2 regions of the Arthrobacter sunyaminii genome follow, and region 2 is predicted to be linked to the other one. Evidence: predicted binding sites of a transcription regulator. Region 2 holds the regulator's gene; the other holds the start of a gene.

Region 1 (15,574 bases), 330 kb from region 2:
GGGCAGCTGCTGAAGCAGCCCAGGAACGTGCCGGCGGTGCCTCGTTGGCAAGCCGCCGGAGCCAGACCATGGTGAGGACATCGGACAGTGCAGCGTCCTGCCCGGGATCGCCCCACGGGGAAGAACTCAGCGCGGACCGCAGCTCTTCCACGGTGCCGGCTGTTTGAATCCGGGGCCATGCTGTTGCCAGCCCGCCAAGGTCAAAGGGCTGAAAGTCCTCGCCGGACCTGGAACTGCGACCGGAACCTGCCCCGGTGTCCGGGCTTGACCCGGTACCTGTGCCTGCTCCGGTATCCGTGCTTGAGTTCGGGGTGTCCTGGCGCGTTTGGGCGGTCTGCTCCCGCCGCAGTTTAAGCTCCAGAGACAAAATGTTGTCGGCTTCGAACACGGCAGCGGCAGAACGAACCAGCCGCGCACCTCCGGCCGGGAGCCAGCCGGCAAGGACCCTCAACTGCCACAGGACTGTCCTGCGCGTGGCACGCTGTGCCTGGGCCAATGTCTGAACAAGCTCCAGCTCATCCGCATAGGCTGTTACGGCAAGACGGTCCAGGGCGGCCTGCAGATCCGGCGAGGCGGCGATCCCGCGGCAGGTCCCCGCGCCGACGCGGCGCTGGGCCATGGACCGCGCGCGAACGGAGGCCGCGACCCAATCTGACCTCATGGTGCGGCGTCACTTCCGTGCTTATCGGTGTCCGCGGCATTTGCCTGATCTGCGCCGGAGCCAAGCAGATCGGAAACCAAATCCGCCACAATGGCAGCAGCCAACTGCGGCACGCGGGATTCACCCCGGCGTTTCAGTGCCGCTGCCTCTTCCTTTGCCTGGCCGAGCATCTGCTCATCGGAGGCAACAGCTTCCCGGGAAACGGCTGCCGCGGCGTTGGCGCGGACAGCGCCGCTGTCCATCCGGGCCTGTTCCACCATGGCTGCAGCCTGGGTTCGTGCCTGGGCAACCGTATCTGCTGCCCTCGCGGTCGCCGAGTCCACCAGAATCCTGCCGTCGCGGATGGTTGGGTCCAGCGCCTCAAAGACCGGAACAAGTTCGGCTTCGGGGCCCTGATCATCGCCGGCAGGTACTCCGGAAGGGCCTGCAGGGCCGGGTGCTCCCACAGGCCGGAACCGATCGAGCAAGCTGTTGCGTGCCATTCATGCACCTCCTGGGAAGCAGTAGTGCTGCGTGTTCCTCGAAGCGGACCGGGTCTGTCGGCATAACGGCCGGAAGCGGGGGATTGAGGCGAACTTTTTCGCTAACCCCCGGGGGCGCCGTCGCCGTCTCCGGTTGCCTCAGCTTCGGAAGCCTCGCCGTGCTGGACAATGTCACCGTCCGTAAACAGGATTCCCCGTGCAATTTGCCGCCACAACGGGGTCCGGCGCAGCAGGAACTCGAGCTCCATGCTGAAGTGCTTGAACTCTTCGCCCAGGGAATCGTGCATGATGGCGCGGGACTCGGCATCGGGCTCAACAGCCATGCGCTGGACGTACCAGCCAATGGCTTCAGCCTCCTCGCTCAGGCTGGCGCACATTCGGGCGAAGGTCCTGGTTTCAGCGGGAAGTTCCGATGGCGGCTCGTGGTACTGCTCTGTGCCCATGCTCGTCTCCTGGTCCGGCCGGGATGCGGCCATGGTTCCGGCTCGGTCGCGTTAAGTCCTGTCCTTCGAGGTTACGGTTGGGTCTGCGGGGAAACAATGGTCGGCCCTTCGGCCTCCTTGGATAGCATGCAAAAGGCCCGGATGCAGCGTGCATCCGGGCCTTGGGAAGCGGTATTCGGGTCAGGCGAGCCGCCCGTAAGCGGACGCGAAATGCACCAGGGGATCAGCCTCGTCGTCGGCCGAAGCACGCCGTCCCATCGCCGCCACTTCACCCACCACCAACTGGTGAGTGGCCGCCGTCGTCACCTGCGTGGTGCGGACCTCGAACCAGGCGATGCAGCCTTCCATAACGGCGGCTCCGGTGACGGGCCCGCGGCCGTAGTCAACCTGGCTCAGCAGTCCTTCCAACGGAGATCCGGGACTTGCCAGCCAATTTGCCGTGCCGCGCTGGCGGGCGGAGAGCAGGCTCAGCGCCCAGGTTCCGCTGTCCACCACGGCCTCGGCGATCCGCGACTCTGCATAAAGACTCACCAGCAGCGTTGGCGGGTCGTAGGAAACCGAAAGGAAACCGCTCACTGTCGCGGCGTAGTCCCGGCCCCGCAGCCGGGTGGAAACCACAGCCACGCCGGAGGCAATGTCAGCGCTGAGCAACCGGTAGCTGTCGATCGCCTCGTCGGTAACTTCCGCGGAGGGAATCAGCTCTCCCGGGAAGACACCGTGCTCCACGGTGGAGCTACTTGGCGCCGTCTGCGGAGGCGGACTCCGACGGAACCAGCTTCACGGAGACGGAGTTGATGCAGAAGCGCTGATCGGTGGGCGTGTCAAAGCCTTCACCCTCGAACAGGTGGCCCATGTGGGAGTCACAGTTGGCGCAGCGGACCTCGATCCGGTCCATGCCCATGCTGCGGTCATGAAGGTAGCGGACCTTGCCTTCTGACAGCGGGGCAAAGAAGGACGGCCAGCCGCAGTGCGAATCGAACTTTTCACTTGAGGTAAACAGTTCGCTTCCGCAGGCCCGGCACTGGTAGACGCCGGCAGTCTTGGTGTCCCAGTACTCGCCGGTGTACGGGCGCTCGGTTCCGGCCTTCCGCAGGACCTGGTACTCCTCGGGGGTCAGTTCCTCACGCCACTGGTCATCTGTTTTTTGCACGGGCACGGTTCCGGTAGTCTCTTTCGTCATATCCGGGTCAACGCTTAAGAGCCGCCAATAAATCCCGAGCCCGAGTAGAGGTGCAGCACCGGCACCCCCAAGCGCTCCTGGGCTTCGTTTGCCCAATCGGTCCGGAACGTGTCCTCTACGGCGTGCGGCGTGGTGATCACGACAACCTGCTGTGCATTCGTTGCCTTCGCCGCGGCAACCACTGCCTGAACCGGGTCCTCTCCCGTCACTGAGCCGCCGGCTTCCAGGCCCGACGACGCCAGCAGTGCCAGCGATTCGCTCAGCTGAACTTCGGCAGCCTTTGTCTCCTGGTCCTTCGTGGGTTTTCCACCGGTCAGGTCTCGGAATGCTTCTGCAAACTGAAGCAGGCTCAGGTTGTCCAACACATCAACGAGCAGGTTGCGTCCGGTATCGGCCGGGACCAGCACCTCAAAGCGGGCCGGGTTGTCCTGGATCAGATACCGCAGGTTGGTGATGTCCACTTCATTGAGGGACTCTTCGGTCAGCACCACGATTGTTGCAGTCATGCGGCCAGCTTACGTGATGAAAAATGCCTGGCCGGGGACTCCTGACACTCTGCAGTCATCCGGCGCCGGATCCGGTCTGCAGGAAAGAGCGGTAGTCTTCATCTGCGCTTTCAAGGACCCGCAGGATGTTTTCAGAGGCAAGTTTGTTGAGGTCATCGTTATGCCAGCCGCGGCGTGAAAGTTCAGCGAAGAGGTTCGGATAACCGGCAACCGTGTCCAGCCCTTCCGGCATCACATCCGAGCCGTCGAAGTCCCCGCCAAGACCAACGCCGTCGATGCCGGCGACGGACCGCACATGGTCAACATGGTCTGCGACGGCCCGGACATCCACCGGCGGCATCGGGCCCTCCTTGCCGCCGATCGACCAGGCACTGCGTTCCGCACTCATAAACGACGGCACGAAGGTGACCATGTGAACACCACCGGTCTCTGCCACGCGCCGGATCACGTCGTCGGGAACGTTGCGCGGATGGGGATTGACTGCATAGGCTCCGGCATGGCTGTTGATGACGGGCCTGGTCGAGACGTCCAAGGCATCGTGCATAGTCTTGACGGAGGTGTGGGCCAGATCCACCAGCATGCCGATCCGGTTCATTTCGGCAATCACTTCCCGGCCGAATCCGGTGAGCCCGTTGTTGACCGGGTCGCCGGTGGCAGAATCGGCCCAGCTGCTGCTGGAGGTCCATGTCAGGGTCATGTAGCGGGCACCCAGGCGCGCGTAACTGCGCAGCACGGCGAGTGAACCGTTGATCTGGCCGCCGCCTTCGACCCCTATTAACGAGGCAATGAGGCCGTCCTTCATGCTCCGCCGTACGTCGTCTGCCGTAGACGCGAGACGAAACGTTTCGGGATACCGGGCAGCCATGCGGTGCACAAAGTCGATCTGTTCCAGCGTCGCCTGGACCGAGTCGGCACCTTCGATGGCGCTGTGAACCCACACCGACCAGAACTGTCCCGCAACACCGCCGTTCCGGAGGGCCGGAATATCGGTGTGCAGGCTGAGCTTGTCCTCTTCCATTCCCTCCACGGAGTATCCGCGCGCAGTGCGTGCCGTCCAGGGAAAATCATTGTGCCCGTCAATGACGGGAATGGGTGGCAGGCGGTTGGTGCTCATGGGTGGCTCCCTGCTTGGTGGGACCGGTTTACGGATACTGCGGAGCGTAGTGCCTGTCCTCACCAGTTGCATCCGAGGCCAAGGTGAATATTGGCGGGGCAGGAAAGCAACCGGTCGCGGCCCGATGAGCGCCGGGAGGTTTTCCGGCATTTTGCAGCTGCTTTAGGCAGGACGGTGTGGCGCCAGCGACATTTGGCCGTTCCGCGGCATGGGTGCGCAGCGGCACGGGGAAGCATCGGTAAGAATGGATGTATGCCTATCTCGATCCCCGCCCTTTCGTTCCCGGCTGTCTCCGACGTTCCTGCACCTCCAACCGGAATTTCCGCCCCGTGGATCAAGTGGACGGCATTCGGTGCCGGGGTGGGCGCGGCTGCAACCACGGCACTTTTCGCCGCGACGTCGGGCCTTGGTGTCTATTTCGCCCGGCAGGTGGTCACCCCTCGCCGCACCCGGGACGCCAATCTGGAGATCCTGGCCGTGTTTGATTCGGAGCACGGCAAGCAGATCATTCTGCCGGCCAATGAGGACACCACGGTGGACGGAACCTACAGCCTGTATTTCGACGGCGGTGAGGGCCACGCGCGGATCGGTACCATCCGTTCCTACGTGCCGCGTGAAGGAACCGTCCAGCGCGACGTCGAAGAAATCTACAGCGGAGATCTCGCCAAAGCCGTGCGGGGCTGGTGGAGCGGTGCCATCTATCCCTCGCCCGCCGCCGTCGGCCTGGCCGAGGAGGAAGTCCAGGTTCCCGTGGACGGGGGCATGGCACCGGCCTGGCTGGTCCGGGCTGATCAGGAAGCCGCCACCTGGGCCATCATGGTGCACGGCCGCGGTGCGCAGCGGACCGAATGCCTGCGCGCAGTGCGCACGGCCCGTGCGGCGGGCCTGACGAGCCTGCTCATTTCCTACCGGAACGACGGCGAAGCGCCCTTTGCGTCCGACGGTCGGTACGGCCTGGGCCTGACAGAATGGCACGACGTCGAAGCCGCCATCCGTTACGCCCTGGACCACGGTGCCAAGGATGTTGTTCTGTTCGGGTGGTCGATGGGAGGAGCCATCAGCCTCCAGGCCGCCGACCGTTCCCCGTTGAGCCGGCATATCCGCGCTCTGGTACTGGACGGTCCGGTCATCAACTGGGTTGACGTGCTGGCCCACCATGCCCGTCTCAACCGAATCCCGGCGCAGGCCGGACGGCTGGGCCAGTGGCTGATCTCCAATACGGCAGGCCGGGCGCTGACAGGTCTTGCCGCACCGCTGGACCTCAAGAGCATGGACTGGGTTTCCCGGGCGGACGAGCTCCGGATTCCCACACTGATTCTGCACAGCGAGGACGACGAGTTTGTTCCCTGCGGCCCGTCTGCGGAGCTGGCCGAGAAGAATCCCGGAGTGGTCACGTTTGAGCGCTTTTCCAAGGCCGGCCACACCAAGGAGTACAACGTGGATCCCGAGCGCTGGGAAACCACCGTGTCGGTATGGCTCAACAACATCCTGGGCCGTACCCGGCATCCGGCTGTGCGCCGTGCGGAGGAACGGGGTTAAGGGCCTTACGCCGGCGTAGCCGCTATGGGCGCCGTGAGGGCGGAGGTGAGCCGGATGAGGTCAAAGGGCGAGAGCCCGATCTGCAGTCCACGCCGTCCGCCGGAAACATAAACGGTGTCCAGCAGTTCCACGCGGTTGTCGATTCCCGCTGGCGAGGGTCGTTTCTGCCCCAGCGGCGAAATTCCTCCCACTACGTAGCCGGTGCGCCTCTCCGCCTCGTGCCGGTCAGCCATTACGGCTTTGCGCGCACCCATCAGCGCGGCGAACTTCTTCAGGTCGAGGTTCTGGGCGACCGGAACCATGGCAACGCCCAGCCGGCCGCCCAGATCCACCATCAGCGTTTTGTAGACGGCCTCCGGCGGCAGCTCCAGTTTCTCCGCTGCTTCCAAACCATAGGAGGGGGCTCCGTCGTCATGCTCATAGTGGCGGACCGTGTACGGAACTTTGGCTTCGTCCAGCAGCCGGGTGGCCGGCGTCGCGCCCTTGCCCGGATGATTGCCCGCGTGTTTATCCGGGTGCTTGCCCGAGTGCTTGTCCCGATTGCCTGCCATGTCTCCGGCCTTTCCTGTGCGAACCGCGCTGCTGGCGAGTGGTGCCGGCGGGCCGGCTACCCCTGGTTCAGTTTTTCGTGCTCGGCCAGACGGCGCTTGATACGTCCCAGCATGGCTGACATGCCGCGCATGCGCAGCGGTGTGATGGCGCGAGTGAGGCCAAGACGGTCAGGAACATCCGCCGGGACGGCCAGAATCTGCTGCGCGGGCAGACCGTTCAGGCCCTCATAGAGCACACTGGCGAAGCCGCGGGTGGTGGGAGCCTCCGGCGGTGCCTTGAAGAACAGGGACACCAAATGGTCAGGGGAGTCATCCACGTCAAGGCTGAGAAACACCGGCGACTGGCACTCGACAACCTGTTCCATCAGCTCCGGGCGGTCGGCGATTTCGGCGGGAAGCTCCGGGAGGCTGCGGGAGAATTCCAGCAGCAGCTCCAGCCGCTCGGCTTCCTCAAGGGCCTGGAAGTCGTCAACAATCTCAGCAAGCTGATCCGGGACGGCGGTTTCGGGGGTGACGCTCATGGGGTGTTAATCTCTCTGCGTTCTAAGGGGTGGGATCAGCGGGATGAGGACGGATCAGCGGGGAGCGCTGCCGGGCTCTTCGCCGCGGGCGATGGGGACGCGTACTGCGTTGCCCCACTCGGTCCAGGAACCGTCGTAGTTGCGGACGGAGTCGAATCCAAGCAGGTGCTTCAGCACAAACCACGTGTGGCTGGAACGCTCACCGATGCGGCAGTAGGCCACGACGTCGTCGCCCTCCTTCAGCCCGGCACCTTCCTTGTAAAGCGCCTCCAGTTCTTCGCGCGTGCGGAAGGTTCCGTCTTCGGCGGCAGCCTTGCCCCACGGCACCGACTTGGCGGTGGGGATGTGGCCGCCCTTCATGGCACCCTCATCCATGTAATCGGGCATGTGGGTACGTTCGCCCGTGTATTCGGCGGGGGAGCGCACATCGATCAGCGGCCCTTTGCCCAGGTGGCCGACGACGTCGGGCAGGAAGGCACGGATTTTTGCGTCGTTGCGTTCCACCACCGGGTAATCCGTGGTGTCAACAACCACCTTGTCAGTGGTCATGGGGCGGCCTTCGGCAACCCACTTATCCCGGCCGCCGTCGAGCAGCCGGACATCCTCATGGCCAAAGAGGGTGAAGACCCACAGCGCGTAGGCGGCCCACCAGTTGCTCTTGTCCCCGTAAATCACCACGGTGGAGTCACGGGTGATGCCCTTGCGGGACATCAGCTTCGCGAACGCTTCGCCGTCGACGAAATCACGCGTATCGGCATCGTTGAGGTCGGTGTGCCAGTCGATTTTCCGTGCGCCCGGGATATGGCCCGTTTCATACAGCAGGATGTCCTCGTTGGATTCAAGGACCACCAAGCCGTCGGCGTCCAAGTTCTCGGCCAGCCACTGCGTGGAAACAAGGCGCTCGGGATGGGCATATTCGGAAAACTTGGAAGCGGTGTCAGGGGCAATCGACATGCGCGCGGCCTCTTTCGGATTAAATGATTGCTGCCGGACGCGAAAGCGGCGGCACGGGCTTACCTCTAGCCTAACGATATGGGCGGACGAAAACTTCCTGCAGCTGGACCGGCGTCTTGCCGGCCGCCGAAACAGGGGGTCTGTAACGGCCGAAGACGCCCTGTTGGCGTATCGTTGCAACGGCGGCATTTTGCCGGCGGCGGGCTTGGTACCACTGGCCGCATTACCGTGGGACCCAATATGACGGCTAATAACATCGGATGGACGGAAATTGCGCACAGTGGCACAAGTGGAGCACCTTGCAGAGCGGACTCCCCAGGTCTCGACCGACGAACTTCTGAAGGGTTTTTTCCCCTCGCCCCGGTTCGGTGAAGTTTCCTTCGACAGCTACCGTCCTGACCCCGCGCAGCCGTCACAGGCCAAGGCCGTCAGCGCCATGCGGGACTTCGCCGTCGCCGTCGACGTGCCCGAACCCACCGGCCTGCGCAAGCTCTTCGGTGCAAGAAAGCCTGACTCCAAGGCCGGTTTCTACCTCGACGGCGGTTTCGGTGTCGGCAAAACCCACCTGCTGGCCTCGCTGTGGCACGCCGTTGAGGGGCCAAAAGCTTTTGGAACCTTCGTGGAGTACACGAACCTGGTGGGGGCCCTCTCGTTCCGCAAAACCGTTGAAGCCCTGAGCGCGTACAAGCTCGTCTGCATCGATGAATTCGAACTCGATGATCCGGGGGACACGGTCCTGATGTCCCGCCTGATGCGGGAACTGGCCGACGCCGGCGTCAAGCTTGCCGCTACGTCCAACACCCTGCCCGGTTCTCTCGGTGAGGGGCGTTTCGCGGCGGTCGATTTCCAGCGTGAGATCCAGGTCCTGGCCGACCAGTTCGACGTCGTGCGCATTGACGGCGAAGACTACCGCCACCGCGGACTGCCCCAGTCTCCGGACCCCGTGAGTGAGGCTGACCTTAACGACCGGGTGGCTGAAGAGTTCAGCGGCAAGGTTGTTGCCGACGACGAATTCGCCACCCTCATCAACCACCTCTCCACCGTCCACCCGAGCCGCTACCGTCAGCTCATCGACGGGGTGGACGCTGTTGCCTGGCACAACGTCACCACCATCACCGAGCAGTCCGTGGCCCTGCGTTTTGTGGTGCTGGCTGACCGGCTGTACGACAAGGATGTTCCGATCCTCGCCAGCGGTGTTCCGTTTGATCAGCTCTTCACCGAGGAAATGATGAACGGCGGATATATGAAGAAGTACTTCCGTGCGGTTTCGCGGCTTACGGCGCTGGCGCGCGAAGGGCAGACCGGAGAAGCTGCTTAGCTGCCGGGCTGAAGAATTCCGGCCTGAAGAATGCCGGCCGGCTGGAAGGACACCCGGCCGAAAGGATAACTCCGGCCGCCGGGAGCCCGGAGACGCTCCATAAACGACGAAGGACCTGGTCCCGCCAAAAGAGGCGGAGCCAGGTCCTTTTTGTCGTGCTCTGAAGCTTATACGGCCGGAGGAGTCGGTCCGGGTTCGGTTCCCGTGGCGGGCCCCTGATTGCGGTCGACCTTGTCTACCGCTTCCGAGGCCTTGCTCTGGAAGCCGTCGATCTTGTCCGAGTACTTTCCGCCGGTCTTCTCGTCGACGAATTTCCCCGCGTGACCGATGCCGCCCTTGATCTTGTCGGCGTTTTCACCCACAAGCTCGGTAGCCTTGCCCTTCAGCTCTCCGGCCTTGCCCTTGAGCCCGTCAAATATAGACACGGACCACCTCCTTTCGCAGGGGAAACCATACGTTTCCCGTTCACCGTCAATGATAAGCCCGCTGACTATAAGGACCAAGGAGTGGAGCTTTCTGATTTTTGGATTCTGTTTCATGCACTTGACCGTGGTGGCCGGAGCGGATGAAAGTAGGTGTTTCTGAGGGGAGCTTGATAGGGATCCACATAGGTGGGTGGCACGAACCAGGGGACACCGCGCCGGACCACCACCCGCCATTTCTCCCGGTGGATGAGGTGGTGGTGGAACCCGCACAGCAGGACGCCGTTGTCCGTGCTCGTGGCTCCGCCATGAGAGTGATATTCGATGTGGTGTGCCTCGCACCATGGGGCAGGCGCGGTGCAGCCTGGGAAAGCACATCCGCGGTCTCTGGCAATCAATGCCTTCCGAAGATGCGGCGGAAAGTAGCGGGCCGCGGCACCAACGTCCAGAACGCGGCCCTCACCGCTAAGGACTACGGGGATGATGTCCGCGTCGCAGGCGATGCGGCGTATCTGATGAGCCGGAACAGGTCCGGCGAACGCCAGCATTCCGCTTTCGGGAGTTCTGTCCGGATTTGTCCCCGCGGCCTTGGAGCTTCCCGCCCCGGCGGTCGTCAAGCGGTCGCTTAGCTGGTCGTAGGCAATGACAGCCAAGACCTGCGGTTTGGATCCCCCGCTGGCGGGAAGCCTGCCGGACAACAGAGCCAACCGGCACGAGCTTACAAGTCCGTCCAGGCGCTTCTGCGGGTAGCTGCGGGGATCAGCCGGGACTGCACGTGGCTTGCCCTCCAGATCCATGCAGGAGCCCTCAGCGGCCTTGGCGGCGTCGACTCGCGGATTGGCCTCCGGCGCCAGCGCTGTCATAAGGGTTTCAAATTGGTCCTCTGTGGCAAATATGTCTATTCGGTGCAGCCCGCGGTACCTCCGGCGGATAAACAATCCCTGCAACTCGGCTTTTTGCTGCTCGGACGGCTCTGTTCCGTCGGGATCGAGATGATTGATCCAGGCTTGGGCCACTACGTTGAGAACGTCCTGGTCCTGGCTGGCTGCCACGTCAGTCAATGCTGCCTCCATGGCCGCACGATCCTCACGGGTTCCGCAGCCCTGTACGCGCTTCATAGCCATGCTGATCACTTGTGCAGCTTCGCCTGCCAGCAGGCCCTGCCCAGCCCATTCGGCCACCACCGGTAACTCCGGCTTGAGGGTTTCCCCGGAAATGCTTGTTGAGGAAGTGAGCGAAGAACCCAGGCGAATGCGCCTCCAGGCTTCTCGCCGACTGATCCGAAGGCGGTGACGCAGGTACTCTGCCGTGTTCTTGAATTCCGGCTGGACTTGCCCGGACGGGAGGGTCCATGGATCAGTTGCGACGGACGATATCCGCGCGCGTTCGAGGGCAGCGGCGGCGACGATCTGAAGATGGTCGACAAATCGTGACAGTGACTCAACGTCAGACGCGACGGTGACCAGTTCCGCTGATGACAGGAAGGGAATCCGTTCGTCGAGATCGCGGACAATACGCTGCGCAGCGGGAACCAAACTGCTCAGTGCCGGGATCGGCCGGCTTGCCTGGCCGGCCGAAAAGGAGGGGTGGGTCTCACCTGGGCCTGACCAGGTCTGTGCTTGGTCCTCCGGCGCAGCAGATGCAGCTCCTGTGGTGCGGACTTTCAGATCCTCTTCCATAGACCAAGATTCGCAGTATCAGTCCGCACCATCGAACACATATTCGAGTTTGTGGAAAAGAGGCGGCCACGGAGCGTCGATCGGCATCTGTGGAGGAGGATGGGGCCGTGGAGGGAGGGCGAGGATCGCCAGGGGGAGGGAGCCGAATGAGCAGGACAGGGGGAGTAACCAGGACGGCCGGAAAGCTGCGGTCGCATCCCGAGCCAGGGCCGTCGTCGTGCCGACTGTACAAATCCGCTGCCCATCCCGCCATCAATGCGGGAACCCAGCAGCTTAAATGCAGAAGGAGCAGGCCAATTCAATGGCCTGCTCCTTCAAACGCCGCTCCGTAGAGCAACTGTGCGAGCGGACGACGGGATTCGAACCCGCGACATCCACCTTGGCAAGGTGGTGCTCTAGCCAGCTGAGCTACGTCCGCAAAACAAGACAACCTAAGTTGTCCGTGCGCGATACTGGGATCGAACCAGTGACCTCTTCCGTGTCAGGGAAGCGCGCTACCGCTGCGCCAATCGCGCTTGATGCATCGAATCTCCCAAAGGTGAGTCGATGCAGTCAAGAGAGCGGACGACGGGATTCGAACCCGCGACATCCACCTTGGCAAGGTGGTGCTCTAGCCAGCTGAGCTACGTCCGCAAAAACACAGTTGTGCGCCAAAACGCCAAACTGTAGTGCGCGATACTGGGATCGAACCAGTGACCTCTTCCGTGTCAGGGAAGCGCGCTACCGCTGCGCCAATCGCGCCCAAAGGGCTTGCAAGTCCTCTGTGGAGGTGGGGACGGGATTCGAACCCGCGTATACGGCTTTGCAGGCCGCTGCCTCGCCTCTCGGCCACCCCACCGTGACCGCTGCGTAAGCATAGGCCGACCAGTCAGAATCAACCGGTTTGTACAGGGACTTGCGAGCGGACGACGGGATTCGAACCCGCGACATCCACCTTGGCAAGGTGGTGCTCTAGCCAGCTGAGCTACGTCCGCATGCTGTAAAAGTGGGAGTATTAGACCTCGAATCGCTTTCGCTTTTCGCGGCGAACTCCCGCTTTCCAACGAAGAAAAACTCTATAGGACTATTTGGAGTTCGTCCAATCGGGCCGGTTTTTGCGCCCGCAGCGCCCGGATCCGATTCACGGCGTTATCGCAGGTGGGGGCTATGGGCGGATGGTGCGTGGCCATCGAATGCTCCGGCGGAGACTGGCGTTAGAGGATGAGTACGAGGGGCGGCCTGCCCCAGTACGGCAGTACGACGACGGCGCTTTTCGGGCGTCATCATCGGTACCGGCGGATGTCCGAAGCTACGGAACGCCGGCCCGCAGTGTGCGGGACGAAGATCTCCGCGGGTACGTGACGCAGATCTGTGTGGACTAACGCAGATCTGTGTGGACTAAGGTCGCCTGGGCCAGGGCGGCCGCCGGTGCCCTCGCATTGGGGGATCCCGGGGGAGGGTACACGTTCTTCGCCGGGGGAACGGAGTAACCTTGCCCGCATCAAACGCCGTCGTTGTCTGGCCACCGAGTGCCGGTTTGGCGCCAGCTCCGATCTGGGCTAGCATCTTTAGACGTTGCGGTTGTGAAAACAACACGCGGCTTGGGGGCGATTGGCGCAGTGGTAGCGCGCTTCGTTCACACCGAAGAGGTCACTGGTTCGAACCCAGTATCGCCCACCAAATAACAATGGAGGTCCCCAGGGGCCTCCATTGTTGTATGTGGACGCGTTGTATGCGGACGCTTTATGCCCGGGGGCAGTGGGTCGGACGTCGCTCTGAATCCGGACCCGGAGCGCGGTTCCTGCTCCTGCGGAGGGTCCCGCAAACTCTGTCAGTGCGAGATGGCAAACTGAAGATATGACTGAACCAGCTCTGGCACATTCAACAGAATTCGGGCGGATGTACTCCCGGTCCCTCTCCGAACCGCCTACGGTACCGTCCATCACCACCGTGATCGCGCAGGGTTCCACCTCGCTGGACGGCTGGCACAGCCACATGGCTGCCACCGCGGTAGTCAAGGATCCCAAGCTCCCCGCAAGCCTCGGCAACCCCGGCGCGCTGCGCTCCCTCGTCAAGGAGGCCTCGCGAGCTTCGGAGCGTTACCGGGACCAGGCGGCTGAACGCGGAACGCGCGTGCACTATTACTGTGAGCAGGTTTCCCTGCGCGCCCTGGACCTTCCCCATGAGCTCGAAGCGGCACGCACGGCGCTGCTGGAACACGGCGAGCATCAGTTCGCCGACCGTTTCGATGAGTGGTGGGACCTGTACCAGGTGGAGCCGCTGGCACCGGAAATCACCGTCTGGAATGACGAACTCGGCTACGCGGGCACCCTTGATCTGGTGGCGCGCATCAACGGCCGGCTCTGTCTCATTGACTACAAGACGAAGAACACGGACCGCGACGGGCAGGTCAAGCCGCTGGATGACAAGGTTGTCATGCAGTTGGTGGCCGGCATGAAGGCGAAGGAATCCCTGGTGGACGCGGGCAAGGGCGTCTGGGAGCCGTGGGCCTACGGCGAGGATCCGCTGCTGCTCGGTGTCGCCGTCGGGCAAACTGAAGTGCGGCCCATGCGCGCCAACCCCGCTGTCCTTCCGCAGCACTGGTTCAAGTTCTGTGCGCTGCGCCGGCTTTGGCAAACCTCGTACGACGTCGCGGGCGCGGGCCGCGCGCTCCTGCCGATTGCGCCGCCGCCGGTCGGGGCACACGCGGTCCGGTCTCCCCAAACCTCGTCCACCTAAGCGAGCGGGGCAGGGGTATAGCCAAGGGGTACAGCACCTCAGCAGACACACACCGGGCACCCATTGTGCCTTCGTGCCCCCGCGCCTGATTGCGCGGGGGAGCCGCAACGCGCCCAGCGCAACTAGACTGGTTCCGGGCAACAATCAGTTAGCAGATGCGCAGTAACAGTAAGGAACGAAACCTAGATGGCAATCCTGAACATCCGGATTATCGGCGACCCCGTCCTGAGGACCCGCGCTGAGGAGGTCACGGACTTCGGACCGGAGCTGGCCAAGCTCGTCGCCGACATGGAAGAAACCATGGAGGATGTTGACGGCGCCGGCCTTGCTGCACCCCAGGTGGGTGTCAGCCTCCGGGTGTTCACCTACCGGATTGACGGCCAGTCCGGGCACGTTGTCAATCCCGTCCTGGAGCTGAGCGAAGACCGCCAGGAAGACCAGATGGAGGGCTGCCTCTCCATTCCCGGACTGGGCTATCCCGTTTCGCGCAGCCGCTGGACCCGCGTCACCGGTGTGGACAAGGACGGCAATCCCGTGACGCTCGAAGGAGAGGGCATGCTCGCCCGCGCTTTCCAGCATGAAACCGACCACCTGGACGGCGTGCTCTACATTGACCGGCTCGAAGGCGAAAACCGCAAGAAGGCACTTCGCGCCATCCGCCAGGCAGACTATGACGCCATTGCCGGACGCACGACAGCGGAGCGTGCCCAGACGGTGGGCTCGGCCTTCGGTGCCGGAGCATCCTTCGGTGCAGCCGCTGGCGGTACTTTCGGCGCGGGCAACGGCGGACAGGCCTAGCAGCCCGTGACCATGCGCGTACTTTTTGCCGGAACTCCCGCCGTCGCCGTCCCCTCCCTGAACGCCCTGCTGGAAGCCGGCTTCGACATCGTTGCCGTGCTCACCCGCCCCGACGCACCGTTGGGGCGCAAACGCACCCTCACGCCGTCGCCTGTTGCTGCCCGGGCCGAGGAACTGGGCCTGCCGGTGATCCGGGCGGCCAAGATCGACGACGACGCCGTGGCCGCCATCCGCGCCGCCAATCCGGACGTCGCCGCCATCGTTGCCTACGGCGGACTCATTCCCGAACGGGCACTGACCATCCCCGAACACGGCTGGATCAACCTTCACTTTTCCCTGCTTCCCGCCTGGCGCGGCGCCGCCCCCGTGCAGCACGCCGTCATCAACGGCGACGACGTCACCGGGGCTTCAACGTTCCTGCTGGAAAAGGGGCTGGATACCGGCCCCGTGTACGGGCAGCTAACCGAAACCCTGTCCCCGGAGGACACCAGTGGCGCGCTGCTGGAACGGCTCTCGCACAGTGGCGCCGTGCTGCTCGCACAGACGCTCAGCGCTATCGAAACCGGCGCGGCACACGCCGTACCGCAGTCCGGTGACGTCACGCTCGCACCCAAGCTCACGATCGACGACGCACGGATTGACTGGCAGCAGCCTGCACTGGCGATCCGCCGCCGGATCAACGGCGTCA
Region 2 (15,574 bases):
GCCGGCTCAGCACCGCCAGCGGCTGAAGCTCCGAAGAGGCCTCTGCCAGGTGCGCGGGAGCGGCAGCCACGACGGCAGCGTTGGCGGCTTCCCGCTCCTGGACCTCGGTGGCGGCCTTCTGCGGATTCTCGGACCGGGTGGGCGGGTTGAACCAGATCAGGAGCAGGCCGGCGAGCGACGTCGAAATTCCCACCAGGGTCAGTCCCACCACGGAGGAGAGCGAGGTGGCCAGGATGGCGCCCAGTGCCGGTCCGCCCATGAAGACAAGCTCGGTGGCGATGGAGTCCAGGGCAAAGGCCGTTCGGCGCTGCTCTCCCGTTGCCATCACGCCCAGGGACTGCCGCACCACGCTGAAGACCGGAAGCGTGAAGACGCCGCCGATCAGTGCCAGCACCAGCAGCCACTCATAGCTGGCGTGCGGAGCGATGGACCAGATGACCGCCTCGGAAATGACGGAGGGAATCAGGGCCCGGCGCAGGCCCACATTGTCCACCCGGCGGCCGCGCCACGGGGCGCCGAAGGCGATGCCCACCGTGACCACGGCAGCTACGGCGCCGGCCTTGGCATATCCCATGTCCATGGTCATGACCACGTGCAGGGTCAGCAGCACTCCGGCCGCCGAGTGCGGGAACCGGGCAATCATTCCAACCAGCAGCAGCCGGCGGATCGGGGCGACACGGAGCAGCTCCCCGTAGGAGGCAAAATTCACAGCACTTCTCTTCCGGCGGTCCCCCGCCCAACGGGTCAGCGCGTGATCTTGAGTTCCAGGGAATCCACGCGCTCAACAAACAAAGGATCGGCAGCGAGCCGTTGCTGCAGCAATCCGGCGATGCCCTGCACCGCCTGCGCATCCAGTCCCGGTGCCAGGTGAAGAACCATTCTAAGCTCAGGACCGGCACCGCCTCCGGCGATGACCGTTCCGCGCGCCGACCGGGTCGCCGTTGCCGGGGCCTGGACAAGCTCAACTCCGGTAACGGACGGTTCGACGTCGACCGCAGCAGACACGGCCCGGGCGACTTCCTGGTCCGCGTAGGACGGAGTCCAGTCCCGCTGCCGGGCCAGGGCCCACATGGCCGGGCGGCGCACCACGAAGGTAATGTCCGCGCCGGGGTCCACCACCAGCAGCTGCGCCTCCTCCGATACGGCTGAGAGCGCCGCACGGGCGGCATACACAGCAACAGGACGGGCCTTCGGATGCCAGTTCTGCAGCGCGGGAACGGACGTGAACACCGGCAGGGCCTTGCGTCCGTCCGGCGCCGTCAGCGTGACCAAAGCCATGTCTGCTTCCTTGTCCGCAACCAGGCCGTGATCGGATTCCGCTTCCTCGGCCAGGCTGGCGACAATGGGGACAAACACCCGGGCGGTGGCCAGCGTGGCCACCACCTGTGCTTCGGTGCCGCTGCCGTCCTCCAGCGCAGCCAGCGCTGCGAGGTAGCCGGCATCGGCGCTGCCGTCGTCGGCGTCGAAATTATGGAGCGGGTTGCCGTCGCCGGAGAGGTCCCGGCCGGCCCAGGACTGCCCGGCGGAATCGGCCGGACCGCCTGCCCCGGCGAGGGCGGCGGCAATGTGGCCGGGAAGGGCGCGCTCAGCCATGGGTCCTAGCGCTCCGGATGGCCGGCGATGTCGAAGGCCTGCGGCAGGGTGAAGGCGCCTGCATAGAGTGCCTTGCCCACAATCGTGCCTTCCAGGCCCAGGGGAACAAGTTCGCGCAGAGCGGCCAGGTCATCCAGGGACGAGATGCCGCCTGAGGCGACCACGGGGCGGTCGGTGCGCTGCAGCACCTCGCGCAGGAGTTCAAGGTTCGGTCCGCGCAGGGTTCCGTCCTTGGTGACGTCGGTGACTACGTAGCGCGGGCAGCCGGCGTCTTCCAGACGGGCCAGGACCTCCCACAGATCGCCGCCTTCCTTGGTCCAGCCGCGGGCTGCCAGGGTGGTGCCGCGGACATCGAGGCCGACGGCGATGGCCTCGCCGTAGCGGGCAATGGCACTGGCGGTCCACTCCGGGTTTTCCAGTGCGGCGGTGCCCAGATTGACGCGGCTGGCGCCCAGTTCCAGGGCCATATCCAGGGACGCGTCGTCGCGGATGCCGCCGGACAGCTCCACCTTGATGTCCAGCTGGTCAACAACGCGTTTGAGCAGGGGCAGGTTGGAACCGCGGCCGAAAGCTGCGTCAAGGTCCACCAAATGAACCCAGGCGGCGCCGTCGTTCTGCCAGGCCATGGCCGCATCGAGCGGATCGCCGTAGCTGGTTTCGCTGCCGGCTTCACCCTGAACCAGGCGGACGGCCTGGCCGTCAGCTACGTCAACGGCGGGCAGAAGTTCAAGGACGGGTGTTTCAACAAGTGACATGTTTTGCTTTCCGTGGGAATTCCGGCAGCGGCGATTGGTCAGACGCTGCTGTCGATCAGGAGGTAGGCGCCGAGCAGGGACATTCCCGCAAGGACCCAGAAACTAATGGTGATGATTTTGGACATGCCCTGGCGGCGGAAGGAAATTGCGCCGCCGATCAGAATTCCGGCAAGGCCCATCAGGATGACGCTCCACATAGCCCTAACCCAGCGTCTTCAGCCAGTTTTCCAGCAGCGCCGCACCGGCGTCACCGGACTTTTCCGGATGGAACTGTGTTGCGGTCAGCGGACCGTTCTCCACAGCGGCAATGAAGCGGCTGCCGTGCTCGGACCAGGTGACCTGGGGTGCGCGCATGGCGGGCTGGGTCACGTCGAAGTCCCACTTCTGCACGCCGTAGCTGTGCACAAAGTAGAAACGCTCATCCTCGATGCCGGCGAAAAGCTCGGAACCAGCCGGCGGCTCCACGGTGTTCCACCCCATGTGCGGCACCACTTCGGCGTCCAGGCGTTCCACGACTCCGGGCCACTCCCCCATTCCGGGAGTCCGCACGCCGTGCTCCACGCCCTCGTCGAAGAGGACCTGAAGGCCTACGCAGATGCCCATCACGGGACGTCCGCCGGCAATGCGGCGACCAATCAGGCGCAGCGCGTCAACCTCTTTCAGGCCCTGCATCACCGCGGCAAAGGCGCCGACGCCGGGCACCAGCAGCCCGTCGGCGTTCAGGACGTCGGCGGATTTGGAGCTCAGGGTGACATTGGCTCCGACATGTTCCAGGGCGCGGACAGCTGACCGGATGTTTCCGGAGCCATAGTCCAGGACCGTGACATTGCGGCTCACAGGGCACCCTTGGTGGAGGGGATGCCCTCGACGCGGGGATCCGATTCCACGGCAGCACGCAGCGCCCGGGCGAAGGCCTTGAACTGGGCCTCCACGATGTGGTGGGGGTCGCGTCCTCCGAGGACGGTCATGTGCAGGCAGATCTGGGCGTGCAGGGTGATCGCTTCAAAGACATGGCGGGTAAGCGAGCCGGTGAAGTGCCCGCCGATCAGGTGGTATTCCTGTCCTGCCGGCTCCCCCGTGTGCACGAGATAGGGCCGACCGGAGATGTCCACCACTGCATTGGCAAGTGCCTCATCCAGTGGAACCGTTGCTTCGCCGAAGCGCCGGATCCCAGCCTTGTTGCCCAGCGCCGTCTTCAGCGCCTCGCCGATGCTGATGGCGATGTCCTCGACGGTGTGGTGGACATCAATGTGAGTGTCCCCGGTCGCCTGGACCGTGAGATCCATCAGGGAATGCTTGGCCAGGGCTGTCAGCATGTGGTCATAGAACGGCACGGACGTGCTGATGTTGGACTGGCCGGTTCCATCCAGGTCCAGCTCCACTACCACTGACGATTCACTGGTAACCCGTTCGAGGCGGGCTGTGCGGCCGGTGGCGGTTTCCACGGTCATGGTTTTCCTTTGAAAGAAGATGGTCTCTGCTAACAGTTTAGTGTCTGCCGGCCGGTGCTGTTCCGGCCGCGGCAGCGCGGGCGCCCGGCCCAGTTACCGGATGCCGGCGGCCAGCAGCTCGCGGAGCCGTGCGAGGAAGGCGCTGGTCTCCGGCTCCGTGCCGGCGGTGACACGCAGATGGCCGGGGATCCCGACGTCGCGCACCAGGACGCCTGCCTCCAGCAGGCCTTCCCAGACGGCCCGGGGATCCTCCATTCCGCCGAAAAAGACGAAGTTCGCGTCTGAGGGGGCGGGCTTCAGACCCAGATCCTGCAGCTCGGAGACAATGCGGTCGCGCTGAACCTTGATGTCCTCAACGTTGGCCAGCAAAGCATCTGCGTGTTCCAGCGCAGCGTTGGCGGTGGCCTGCGTGATGGCGGACAGGTGGTACGGCAGCCGCACCAGGCGGAGGGCATCGGTAACCTCGGGGGCGGCTGCCATGTAGCCGATCCGGGCTCCGGCGAGCGCAAAGGCTTTGCTCATGGTGCGTGAGACGATCAGTCGCTCGCGTCCCGGCAGCAGTTCCAGGGCGCTCGGAGTGCCGGCATGGAAGAACTCGCCGTAGGCCTCATCCACGATCACGATGGCCTCTGACGCGGCCCCCGCCTCGTAGACGGCCTCCACAACATCCAGTGAAAGCGCTGTGCCGGTGGGGTTGTTCGGAGTGCAAAGGAAGACGATGTTCGGCGCCTCGGCGCGAACCTGTTCTGCAGCTGACTCAGCCGTAAGCCCGAAGTCGTCGCTTCGGCGTCCCGTGACGTAGCGGGTGCCGGTGCCGCTGGCGAGCAGCGGATACATGGAATAAGTGGGCGGGAAACTCATGGCCGTCCGTCCGGGACCGCCGAACGCCTGGAGAATCTGCTGCAGGACCTCGTTCGAGCCGTTCCCGGCCCAGATATTTTCGGAGGTCAGTCCGTGGCCGAGGTAAGCGGCAAGCCGGTCCCGCAGTTCCGTGAATTCCCGGTCCGGGTAGCGGTTCAGTCCGGCCACGGCCCGCTCCACGGAGATCGCAATCGCCTCCCGCACGGATTTCGGCAGGCCATGCGTATTCTCGTTGACATTCAGCAGGATGGGCACATCCAACTGGGGTGCGCCATAGGGCGTCAGTCCGCGGAGGTCATCGCGCAGAGGAAGTCGGTTGAGTCTCGCCAGCTGTTCAGTCACCTGTACAGCTTAAGACTCGAAGGCGGAGCGGGAAGAATCTGCGGGCTGCACGCCCTGCCTTGTTACGTCCCGCGTTATTGAGCACTGACTTATTTGGCTCTGGGTGTTTCGTCCTGAGGTGTTGCGGCTCAGCGTTGTTGCGGACTCAGCGTTCAACGGGAATGTAAAGCTGAGCACCAACGATGAGGCGGGATTCAGTCAGGTTGTTGAGTTCCATGATGTCTTCCATGACATCCCGCGGGTCACGCTCAGGAGCGAACTCCTGCGCCAGGCCCCACAGGGACTCACCCGCAGCCACACTGACCTGGACGGTTCTTGTCACGTCCGGCCCCCCGCTGGAGGCCATGGCGGGAGCGGTGAAGAAGCCCAGCACAATGAGCGCAGCCGCCGCGGCGAGCATCAGCGGGAGGCCGATGAAAACCAAACGGCCCCTGCGGGTCAGGTGCAGCGAGTTCGTCTTGACCGGCAGGGAAGGATTTGAAGGCCGGGAATCGAGGTGCTGTGAGGGAGATGTGTTTGACGCAGCTGTTTTTGACGCAGCTGTATGGATTGAAGCAGCTGTATGACTCGAATCAGCTGTTCGAGCTGTCGGGACTGTTTGGGTTGTCATTGCAACACCTTTCCGGTTCGATGGCTGCGGGAAATACCCGAAGCCATATTCGAACGATTGGAAGCTGATCGACTTACCCGAACCTCCGCTGAGGGCGGCTGTCGAAAGTATGTTCGATTTCTGCTGAGTTATTTCTAGCACCTATCTACTAATAAAGTCGAGACTCGCTCGAACAAATGTTTGAAAACACCGCACTGCTCGCTTAACGTTGAGGACAAGAGGGAACCTTCAACGGGTTCTGCGGATCGACTCGAAGCCCAGGCGTCGGAGCGGTTCCTCAGGATCACTGAATCAGCTGCCTCTGACATAACCGCCGGAACGGCTTGCACGGCCAATACGTCCCGGTTTGTACCCGATTAGACATTTACCGACCAGCCCCGGCATTGCCGGGACCAGCTGACCCGAAGGGAACCCGACGTGGCCCGCAGGACTGCTTCCGAAGACAGCACCAACAAACCAGCTGCCACAGGCACCCGTGCGCGCCCCAAGGGGCTCACCCCCAGGCAGAAGACCGTCCTGGAGATGATTCAGCGGTCCGTGAGCACCAACGGCTATCCGCCCACCATGCGCGAAATCGGCGACACGGTTGGCCTGGCCAGCCTGTCCAGCGTGACCCACCAGCTCATGCAGTTGGAGAAGCTCGGCTACATCCGCCGTGATCCGAAGCGCCCCCGCGCCATGGAAATCCTCATTCCCCTGATGCTCCGTGACGGATCCTCCGGTACGGCAGCCGAGGAGGCTCCGGGACGCCCCGGCTCCGGCACGGACAACAGCCCTTCAGCCGGCGCTGCGGGGCGCACCGGAGACCAGCGTGAAGAGGGCGCAGGCTCAGCCCCGGCGCTGGCCTCGGTAACCGAGCTTGCCACCTCCGTTGATACCGCCATGGTGCCGCTGGTCGGCCGCATCGCCGCCGGCGGACCCATCCTTGCGGAGCAGGTGGTGGAGGACATCATGCCGCTGCCCCGTCAGCTGGTGGGACACGGTGACCTTTTCATGCTGAAGGTTTCGGGAGACTCCATGGTTGATGCCGCCATCTGCGACGGTGACTGGGTGGTTGTGCGCCGCCAGCCGACAGCTGAGAACGGTGACATTGTGGCTGCCCTCCTCGACGATGAAGCCACGGTCAAGACCTTCCGGCAGCGCAACGGCCACACCTGGCTGCTGCCGCAGAACACGCGGTACGAGCCCATTGTGGGCGATCACGCCGTCATCATGGGCAAAGTTGTCTCGGTGATGCGCGCTCTTTAGCCGACGTCCCGGCGGGATCCCTGCAGCGGAAAGCACGCAAATGGCGGCCGGAAATATTCCGGCCGCCATTTGCATGTCCATGTCTTTGCTGCCCGGCCTCACTGGGCCGCAGAGTGCCGCGGTTAACTCCGCAGCCCGCCTATCCCGCCGACAGCTCCTCGGCTGCCGACTGCTCTGCGAGCCGACCCAAAACGGAGAGCACCACGGAGCGGTCCGTGGTGGACCAGAACGGCGGCAGCGCTGCGCGCAGGAAGCCCCCATACCGGGCCGTGGCCAGCCGGGAGTCCAGGACAGCCACCACACCGCGGTCCCCCGCCGCACGAATCAGGCGCCCTGCCCCCTGTGCCAGACGCACGGCGGCATGGGTCGCCGCCACGGACATGAACCCGTTGCCGCCGGCCTTGGCCACTGCTCGGGTGCGAGCGGTCATCAGCGGGTCATCGGGACGGGGAAACGGGATGCGGTCGATGAGGACAAGCCGGCACGCGGCTCCGGGAACGTCCACGCCCTGCCATAGCGACATGGTGCCGAAGAGGCAGGTATCCGGCTCTTCAGAGAACTGCTTGACCAGTGAAGACATGGAAGATTCCCCCTGGCACAGGATGGGGAAATCCACCCGGGTGCGCATGGCATCGGCGGCATCTTCGGCCGCCCGCCGAGAGGAGAATAAGCCCAGCGCGCCGCCGTTGGAGGCCTTAAGCAGCGCTTCGATTTCATCCAGCTGAGCCTCGGAGGTACCCCGCTCCGGCTTGGGCAGATCCTTGGCCACATACAGAATCCCCTGGCGCGGGTAATCGAAGGGACTGCCGACGTCGGTTCCGGTCCACGACGGTGCACCCGGACCCAGCAGGCCCAGGGCACCGGCCACCGGCCCGAACTCGGAGCCGATCGCCAGGGTTGCCGAGGTCAGGACAACGGTGTGCCCGTCAAACAATCCTTCACGCAGCCGTCCCGCCACTGACAGCGGGGCAACGTTCAGGGTGGCGGGGGCGGTCTCGTCGGGCGGTGAAAAACCTCCCGACGGGGAGAAGGAACTGGGCCGGGACGCCCAAATCACCTCGCCGGCCGCCGGCGCCGAGATCAGCCGCTCGCAAACAGTCAGCACGGCCATAAGCCGTGAACGGGCCGTCTGCCGGCCACCGTCTGCGGTTTCCCCGGGCTCGGGCTTGGAATCAGAGAGCGCCACTCGGCAGGCCTCGCGAACGCGCCCCACGGCCTGTTCCTGCTCTTCGTTCAGTCCGCTGGCCAGCAGGCCGGAGGGAACACCCTCCATGGACTGCTCAAAGGCACGTGCCGCCTGCGCCAGCTCCTCCACGCTGGCAGAGGTGTGTTTGCGCGCTGCGGTAACAGCGGCAGTAATCACCGTGCCGGAGAGCTGGCCGGTGACGGCACCGGTGACGCGGTCCTGCAGTTCGTGCGCCTCGTCAATGACCACCACGTCATAGTCCGGCAGCACGGCCAGGCCTTCGAAGGCAGCAATCGCCAGCATCGCATGGTTGGTGATCACGACGTCGGCCACGGCGGCCTGTGCACGGGCACGCTCGCTGAAGCACTCAGCGGCCACCGGACACTTCTGTGCTCCCAGGCACTCCATGGAGGTCACCGATACCTGCCGCCAGGCCCGGTCACTCACACCCGGGACCAGATCATCCCGGTCGCCGGTGTCCGTTTCCTCCGCCCATTCACGCAGCCGCACCACTTCCCGGCCCATGGCCGAGGTGGGAGCCGGTGAAGGGTGGGCGACGCCATGGTCATCTCCCAGCGTGAACAGGGCACCGGCGGGATCTTCCTCTTCAGGAAATCCCCCGCCGGTCTTGTGCAGGCAGACATAATTGCTGCGGCCCTTGAGCAGTGCCACGTCCACTTCGCGGGGGAGCTGCGGCTGAAGGGTCTTGAGCAGCCGAGGCAGGTCCCGGCCCACAATCTGGGACTGCAGGGCCAGCGTTGCAGTGGACACCAGCGTCGGCTTGGTGCTCTCCAGCGAGTGATGGATCAGCGGCACCAGATAGGCCAGCGATTTGCCGGTTCCGGTGCCCGCCTGAACCAGCAGGTGCTTTCCTTCGTCTATGGCCTGCGTGACCTGTCGGGCCATTTCATGCTGGCCCGGGCGGTTTTGTCCGCCCATGCCGGCAACGGCGGTGTCCAGAAGTTCCAGGACTTCGCCGGTGGTGTCTTTACTCATGGGTGACGAACGGCTCCAGTTCAGCAGCAAGGCCTTCGCGGACCATGACATGCAGCCGGGTTCCGGTTTCGGAGTGGTCCACGGACAGGATTTCAGTGTCCGGGCTGTGCAGCCGGGAGACCACGTCTCCGCGGTCGTAGGGAACCATCAGCGTCAGGTCCACCGCGGGGCGGGGAATCCCTTCGGAGATCGCCTGCAGCAGCTCGTCGATGCCTTCACCGGTACGGGCGGAGACCACCACGTGGCGGCGTTCCTTCTGCCGGAGGCGTTCCAGGACAAACGGATCGGCGGCATCGGCCTTGTTCAGGACGATGATTTCCGGAATCTTGCGGGCATCAACATCCGTCAGCACAGTGCGGACGGCGGCAATCTGGCCCTCCGGGTCAGGATGGGAGGCATCCACGACGTGCAGGATCAGGTCAGCGTCCGCCACTTCCTCCAGCGTGGAGCGGAAGGCTTCCACCAGCTGGGTCGGCAGCGACCGGACAAATCCGACGGTGTCCGCCAGGGTGTAGCCGATCCCGTCTTCGGTCTGGGCCTTGCGGATGGTGGGATCCAGGGTGGCGAACAGGGCGTTCTCGACGAGGACACCGGCATCCGTCAGCCGGTTCAGGAGCGACGACTTGCCCGCGTTGGTGTACCCGGCGATAGCCACCGAAGGAACCTGGTTGCGCTGGCGGTTGGCCCGCTTGGTTTCGCGTGCAGGTTTCATGCCCGCGATTTCGCGCCGCAGTTTCGCCATCCGGGTACGGATCTTCCGCCGGTCCAGCTCAATCTTGGTTTCACCGGGACCACGTGAACCCATGCCGGCGCTTGCGCTGCCCACCTGGCCGCCGGCCTGCCGGGACATGGATTCGCCCCAGCCGCGCAGTCGCGGCAGCAGGTACTCGAGCTGGGCCAGTTCCACCTGGGCCTTGCCCTCGCGGGACTTGGCATGCTGGGCGAAGATGTCCAGGATGAGGGCCGTCCGGTCGATGACCTTGACCTTGACGATGTCTTCCAGTCCGCGGCGCTGGGACGGGGCCAGTTCGCTGTCCACGATGACCGTGTCAGCGCCGGTGGCGGCCACGATGTCCTTGAGTTCCTGGGCCTTGCCGGATCCCAGGAAGGTGCCCGGATCGGGCTTCAGGCGGCGCTGGATGACGCCGTCGAGCACCTCGGAGCCTGCCGTTTCGGCGAGGGCTGCCAGTTCCTGCAGGGAATTCTCGGCGTCGGCCGCCGTTCCTTCGCTCCACAGTCCGGCCAGTACCACCCGCTCCAGGCGAAGCTGGCGGTACTCGACTTCGGTTACGTCTTCGAGTTCGGTGGACAGGCCGGCCACGCGCCGCAGTGCGTGCCGCTCGCGAAGGTCTTCCTGGTCGCCGTCGTGCACTGAATGCCCGGCGTCCTCGGAAGAGAGAGCCTGGGCTCTGCCGCGCGGGACGTCCCGGGCGGGAGCTTTGGCCTCCGCAGCGCTTTCCTTGGCGAGGATCCTGTCAATGACCCCCTGGATGTCTTCGGGGCTCAGCTCCGGTGTGGGCTGAGCGGAACCGGACGTGCCAGGACGGGAATTGTTGATCGTCATATTCTCCTTATAAGCCGTGTTCTCCATGGTAAGTCAGGGCACGGACATTTGGGGGCGCGATTTGCCCGCCGCTGAATCCGGTTTCCGCTGCCTGCCGCAGACCCACTAATCTGGTTTGTTATGGGTTCAGACCATTACTTCAGTTCACAGCCGTCCGGGCCCGAGGTCCGCCGGCCGCTCCATGTCACGCTCGATGGCCGGGAGCGTACCCTCGTTACTTCCGGCGGCATCTTCAGCCCCGACGGCATCGACAAAGGCACTGTGATTCTGCTGGACGAAGTTCCGTCCCCCTCCCCGGAGGGGAATTTGCTGGACATTGGCTGCGGCTGGGGGCCGGTGGCGCTGACCATGGCCCTGAAATCCCCGGCAGCCCGCGTGTACGCCGTGGATGTGAACGAGCGGTGCCTGGCCCTGACCCGTGACAATGCCGCCGCACTGGGCCTGGACAATGTCACTGCCAGCCGGCCCGAGGACGTCGATCCGCAGCTGCGGTTCGACACCATCTGGTCCAATCCGCCCATCCGCATCGGCAAGGACGAGTTGCATGCGCTCCTGCTTCTGTGGCTGCCGCGGCTGGCGCCGGAAGGAACCGCGTGGCTGGTGGTGCAGAAAAACCTGGGAGCGGATTCACTGCAGAAATGGCTGACCGAGCAGCTGGGGTCCGGATACTCGGTGTCCCGGCACAGCACCGCCAAATCCTTCCGGATCCTCAAAATTACCCGCAGTCCCGAAGACAGCTGACTGCTCAGCGGCGGGCCGCACTAACACCGGTCTTGAATTCCATGACAGCTTCAACCGCCCGTCGCAGGGGTTTATTCCGGCCGTTCCTAGAGTAGGGTTCCGCGCGCCACAATGACGGCGGGGCCGCTGAGTTCCACGTGCTCGCGGCCGTCTTCAGCAGTCAGGAAACGGACCCCGACGACGCCGCCGGGCACCGTGACCGCCCAGTCGTTCGGGGCATCCCGGCCGGCCCAGAAACGGATGGCAACGGCTGCTGCGCAGGCGCCGGTGCCGCAGGAAAGGGTCTCCCCCACACCGCGCTCATGCACGCGCATGGTCAGCAGACCCACGCCGTTTTCGACCAGAGGCTCGGCGGGGACCACAAATTCCACGTTGGTGCCGTTCTCCGGCTCCGGCTGCACGGTGGGCGGAGTCGTCAGTTGAGTGGCTGCGAGTTCGGACAGCTCGGCCAGGGCCACCACGGTGTGCGGGTTTCCCATGCTGACGGACAGTCCGGGGCGCGGTACTTCCAGGCCGTCGGCGTTGACGACGGCGTCCATGGCCTTCGCGGCGGCATGGTCGGGGTAGATGAACTCCCAGGGACCCATGTCCACGGCGTAGCCGCTGTCCACCCGGGTGATTGTTTTGATGCCGGCGCGGGTGCCGATGGTCAGGGTTTCCCCTTCGGCCAGATTCACCAGCCCCTCGGCGAGCAGGAAGTGCACGAAGACCCGCACCCCGTTGCCGCACATCTCGGAGATGCTGCCGTCCGCATTGCGGTAGTCCATGAACCACTCCGCAGCGGGATCACTTTGCAGCAGGGCCTGGCCTTCAGGCAGGTGCTCGGAACGCACGGCCCTGATGAATCCGTCTGCGCCAATGCCGCGGTGCCGGTCGCATACCGCCGCCACTTCGGCAGGCGTCACTTCGCGTCCCCCGTCGGGGTCGGCCACCAGCACAAAGTCGTTGCCGGTGCCGTGGCCTTTGGCGAAGGGCAAACCGGCAAGAGAAGCGGGTAAGCCGGAAGCGGACAGAGCAGAAGAGAGAGTTGTGTTCACTGTTCAAGGATAGCGGCGGCAGCCTTGCCGGTCAGTTCGGGGTCGTCCCAGTCCAGCCAGGTGATCCGCGGATCTGCGCGGAACCAGGTGAGCTGGCGGCGCGCGAACTGCCGGGTAGCCACCACTGTCTGTTCGACTGCCTCGGCCACTGACGATTCGCCGTCCAGCACGCGCAGGAACTGGGAATACCCCAAGGCGCGGCCGGCAGTCCGGCCCTCGCGCAGGCCGCGGCCGGCGAGGTCTTCCACTTCGGCGAGCAGGCCTCGGTCCACCATCCGGTCCACGCGTGCTGCCAGCCGCTGATGCAGCAGGCTGCGCTCCACGCTCAGGCCGATCTGGACTGCCGGCTGGAAGTACTCCCGGACGGGCATGAAGGAACTGAACGGCCTGCCCGTCAGCTGGTGCACTTCCAGGGCCCGCACCACCCGGCGGCCGTCGCCAAGCCGGTCCGCGGACACCGGGTCTACGGCACGCAGACGCCCGCGCAGAGCCCCCAGTCCCTGTTCGTCCAGTTGACGTTCCAGGGCAGACCGCACTGCCGGATCAGTGCCCGGGAAGTCCAGCACATCCAGGGCCGCACGGACGTAAAGCCCGGACCCGCCCACGAGGATCGGATACTTTCCCCGTCCCTGGATCTCGGTGATGAGACTGCGGGCGGATGCCTGGAACGCCGAGACGCTGGCTTCCTCCCGGACATCCATGATGTCCAGCAGGTGGTGTGGAACGCCGCGCCGCTCCGCGACGCTGATTTTCGCGGTACCGATGTCCATGCCCCGGTAGAACTGCATAGCGTCGGCATTGATGACTTCCCCGCCCAGCTGCAGGGCCAGTGAAACGCCCAGATCCGATTTGCCGGAGCCGGTGGGACCGACGACGGCGATGACCGGGCGGGCGCGCGCAGCCTCGGCGGCAGTCACCGGACGCACCCGGGAGACGGGGACAGCACTAGGAGCGCGGGGGCAGTGCCGGCATGCCCAGGGAGACACCGGCTTTGCCGCCGGAAGCACCCGGAGCGGGGACTCCGCACGATTCCGCCTGTGACCGGTCCCAGGCGTCACCGGCGCGTGAACGGCGCAGGGTGTAATCCGCTGCGGTCGCGGGGTCCGAGACCAGGTGGAAAGCAGCTGCGGACGTCACGGGCACGGTGACGAGGTCTCCGGGCCGGGGTACCTCGCAGCCCTCGGGCACCGAGAAGTGCACCAGGCGCTGATCACGGGAACGGCCGGAAAGGCGACCTGTTTCTTCGGACTTGCGGCCGGAACCGGCGGTAACCAGAACTTCCACTGTGGTGCCCACCTGTTTGGCATTCTCTTCGGCCGCGATGCGGTCCTGGAGGGCGGTGAGGCGTTCAAAGCGTTCCTGGACCACTGCCTTGGGCAGCTGGTCCGGCAGCTCTGCGGCGGGGGTGCCCGGGCGCTTGGAGTACTGGAACGTGAAGGCCGTGGCGAAACGGGACTTCTCCACGACGTCGAGCGTGGCGGCGAAGTCCTCTTCGGTCTCGCCCGGGAAACCCACAATGATGTCGGTGGAGATGGCGGCGTGCGGCATCCGCTCACGGACACTGTCCAGGATGCCGAGGAACTTCTTGGACCGGTAGGACCGGCGCATGTCTTTGAGGACCTTGTCGGAACCGGACTGCAGCGGCATGTGCAGCTGCGGCATCACGTTGGGGGTTTCCGCCATTGCGTCGATGACGTCCTGGGTGAACGCAGCCGGATGCGGGCTGGTGAAGCGCACCCGCTCCAGGCCTTCGATGGTGCCGCAGGCACGCAGCAGCTTGGCGAACGCGCCCCGGTCTCCAAACTCCACGCCGTACGAGTTAACGTTCTGGCCCAGCAGCGTAACCTCAATCGCGCCGTCGTCCACCAGCGCCTGGATTTCGGCGAGAATCTCGCCCGGGCGGCGGTCCCGTTCCTTGCCGCGCAGGGAAGGGACAATGCAGAACGTGCAGGTGTTGTTGCAGCCCACGGAAATGGAGACCCAGCCTGCGTAGACGGAGTCGCGCTTGGTGGGCAGTGTGGAGGGGAAAACATCCAGGGATTCCAGGATTTCCAGCTGCGCTTCATCGTTGTGCCGGGCGCGGTCCAGCAGGGCCGGCAATGAGCCGATGTTGTGCGTGCCAAACACTGCATCCACCCACGGCGCCTTGCGCTGGATGGTGTCGCGGTCCTTCTGCGCCAGGCACCCGCCCACGGCAATCTGCATGCCCGGACGAGTTTCCTTGACGTGGGCGAGCATGCCCAGGTTCCCGTACAGCTTGTTGTCCGCGTTCTCCCGCACCGCGCAGGTATTGAAGACGACGACGTCGGCCTCGTCGCCTTCCGCGGGAACATAACCGGCGTTCTCCAGCAGGCCGGAAATGCGCTCGGAATCGTGGACGTTCATTTGGCACCCGAAGGTCCGCACCTGATAGGTGCGGTGATGCTGCTCGGACGGGCTCGGGGAAGATGTCGGGGAAGATACTGTCAAACTCACAGTCCTAGGGTACCTGCCGCGGACCGCCGGAGGAGGCGCCGGCTGATAGCCGGGTTTAGTACCAGTTGTTGGCGTAGTGGAAGTTCAGTGCCGAGCAGGGGCTGCCGTACCGGGATTCGATATAGCCCAGGCCCCAGTTGATCTGGGTCTTGGGATTGGTGAGGTAATCAGGTCCCGATGATGCCATTTTTTCGGCGGGCAGTGACTGGACAATGCCGTAGGCGCCACTGCTGGCGTTGGTGGCGCTGGTCATCCAGTTGGATTCCTTTTCCCACAGGGTGTTCAGGCAGGTCATTTCCGAGGCTGCCCATCCATGGCCGGCCAGGGCAGAGACGGCGTACGCTTTCGCCCCGGCGGGATCATCCATGGGAACAGACGCTGCTGCGGCGGCGGCCTCTTCCGCGGCGCGGTCCGCGGCAGCCTGGGCGTCAGCTGCTGCCTTGGCTGCAGCTTCCTGCTCGGCTGCAACCCTGGCCTGCTCGGCCGCGGCAGCCTGAGCTGCTTCTTCGGCTTTCAGCTCTTCGGCAGCTCGAGCTTCCTCCGCTGACTTTTCTTCAGCGGCCTTTTGTTCAGCAGCCTTTTCTTCAGCGGCCTTTTGTTCAGCAGCCTTGGCCTCCTCTGCTTTGGCGTCGGCCGCCTTCTTGGCATCATCGGCGGCAGCGGTGTCAGCTGCCTTCTGCTGCTCATCGCCGTCGGTATCTCCCGCGGCGCCGGC

What was found. Region 2 encodes LexA, which represses DNA repair genes until DNA is damaged. Its sites were predicted from a motif close to TCGAACANNTGTTCGA; they were not measured.
Region 1: a site for LexA is predicted at 11,402-11,417, ahead of KG104_RS07745 (HNH endonuclease signature motif containing protein). Genes of this name have one in related genera too.

The regions. Positions count from the first base shown of each region.
Region 1 is NZ_CP076456.1:1,749,223-1,764,796, forward strand. Features, by position in the region: gene KG104_RS07680 (hypothetical protein) at 1-661, opposite strand, end outside; gene KG104_RS07685 (hypothetical protein) at 658-1,143, opposite strand; gene KG104_RS07690 (ferritin family protein) at 1,245-1,586, opposite strand; gene KG104_RS07695 (flavin reductase family protein) at 1,767-2,312, opposite strand; gene msrB (peptide-methionine (R)-S-oxide reductase MsrB) at 2,320-2,766, opposite strand; gene KG104_RS07705 (hypothetical protein) at 2,781-3,272, opposite strand; gene KG104_RS07710 (dipeptidase) at 3,328-4,386, opposite strand; gene KG104_RS07715 (alpha/beta hydrolase family protein) at 4,639-5,925, shown strand; gene ybaK (Cys-tRNA(Pro) deacylase) at 5,931-6,476, opposite strand; gene KG104_RS07725 (SufE family protein) at 6,533-6,997, opposite strand; gene KG104_RS07730 (sulfurtransferase) at 7,052-7,951, opposite strand; gene zapE (cell division protein ZapE) at 8,232-9,269, shown strand; gene KG104_RS07740 (antitoxin) at 9,437-9,694, opposite strand; gene KG104_RS07745 (HNH endonuclease signature motif containing protein) at 9,805-11,370, opposite strand; tRNA gene KG104_RS07750 (tRNA-Gly) at 11,715-11,788, opposite strand; tRNA gene KG104_RS07755 (tRNA-Val) at 11,814-11,885, opposite strand; tRNA gene KG104_RS07760 (tRNA-Gly) at 11,930-12,003, opposite strand; tRNA gene KG104_RS07765 (tRNA-Val) at 12,040-12,111, opposite strand; tRNA gene KG104_RS07770 (tRNA-Cys) at 12,135-12,208, opposite strand; tRNA gene KG104_RS07775 (tRNA-Gly) at 12,271-12,344, opposite strand; tRNA gene KG104_RS07780 (tRNA-Val) at 12,955-13,029, shown strand; gene KG104_RS07785 (cytochrome) at 13,207-14,088, shown strand; gene def (peptide deformylase) at 14,275-14,886, shown strand; gene fmt (methionyl-tRNA formyltransferase) at 14,899-15,574, shown strand, end outside.
Region 2 is NZ_CP076456.1:1,419,488-1,435,061, reverse strand. Features, by position in the region: gene KG104_RS06310 (MFS transporter) at 1-709, opposite strand, end outside; gene KG104_RS06305 (SseB family protein) at 745-1,593, opposite strand; gene priA (bifunctional 1-(5-phosphoribosyl)-5-((5-phosphoribosylamino)methylideneamino)imidazole-4-carboxamide isomerase/phosphoribosylanthranilate isomerase PriA) at 1,599-2,348, opposite strand; gene KG104_RS06295 (hypothetical protein) at 2,387-2,545, opposite strand; gene hisH (imidazole glycerol phosphate synthase subunit HisH) at 2,550-3,185, opposite strand; gene hisB (imidazoleglycerol-phosphate dehydratase HisB) at 3,182-3,799, opposite strand; gene KG104_RS06280 (histidinol-phosphate transaminase) at 3,893-5,002, opposite strand; gene KG104_RS18030 (LysM peptidoglycan-binding domain-containing protein) at 5,148-5,426, opposite strand; gene lexA (transcriptional repressor LexA) at 6,030-6,860, shown strand; gene KG104_RS06265 (ATP-dependent DNA helicase) at 7,000-9,042, opposite strand; gene hflX (GTPase HflX) at 9,035-10,606, opposite strand; gene KG104_RS06255 (class I SAM-dependent methyltransferase) at 10,727-11,347, shown strand; gene dapF (diaminopimelate epimerase) at 11,434-12,384, opposite strand; gene miaA (tRNA (adenosine(37)-N6)-dimethylallyltransferase MiaA) at 12,381-13,301, opposite strand; gene miaB (tRNA (N6-isopentenyl adenosine(37)-C2)-methylthiotransferase MiaB) at 13,330-14,859, opposite strand; gene KG104_RS06235 (aggregation-promoting factor C-terminal-like domain-containing protein) at 14,915-15,574, opposite strand, start outside.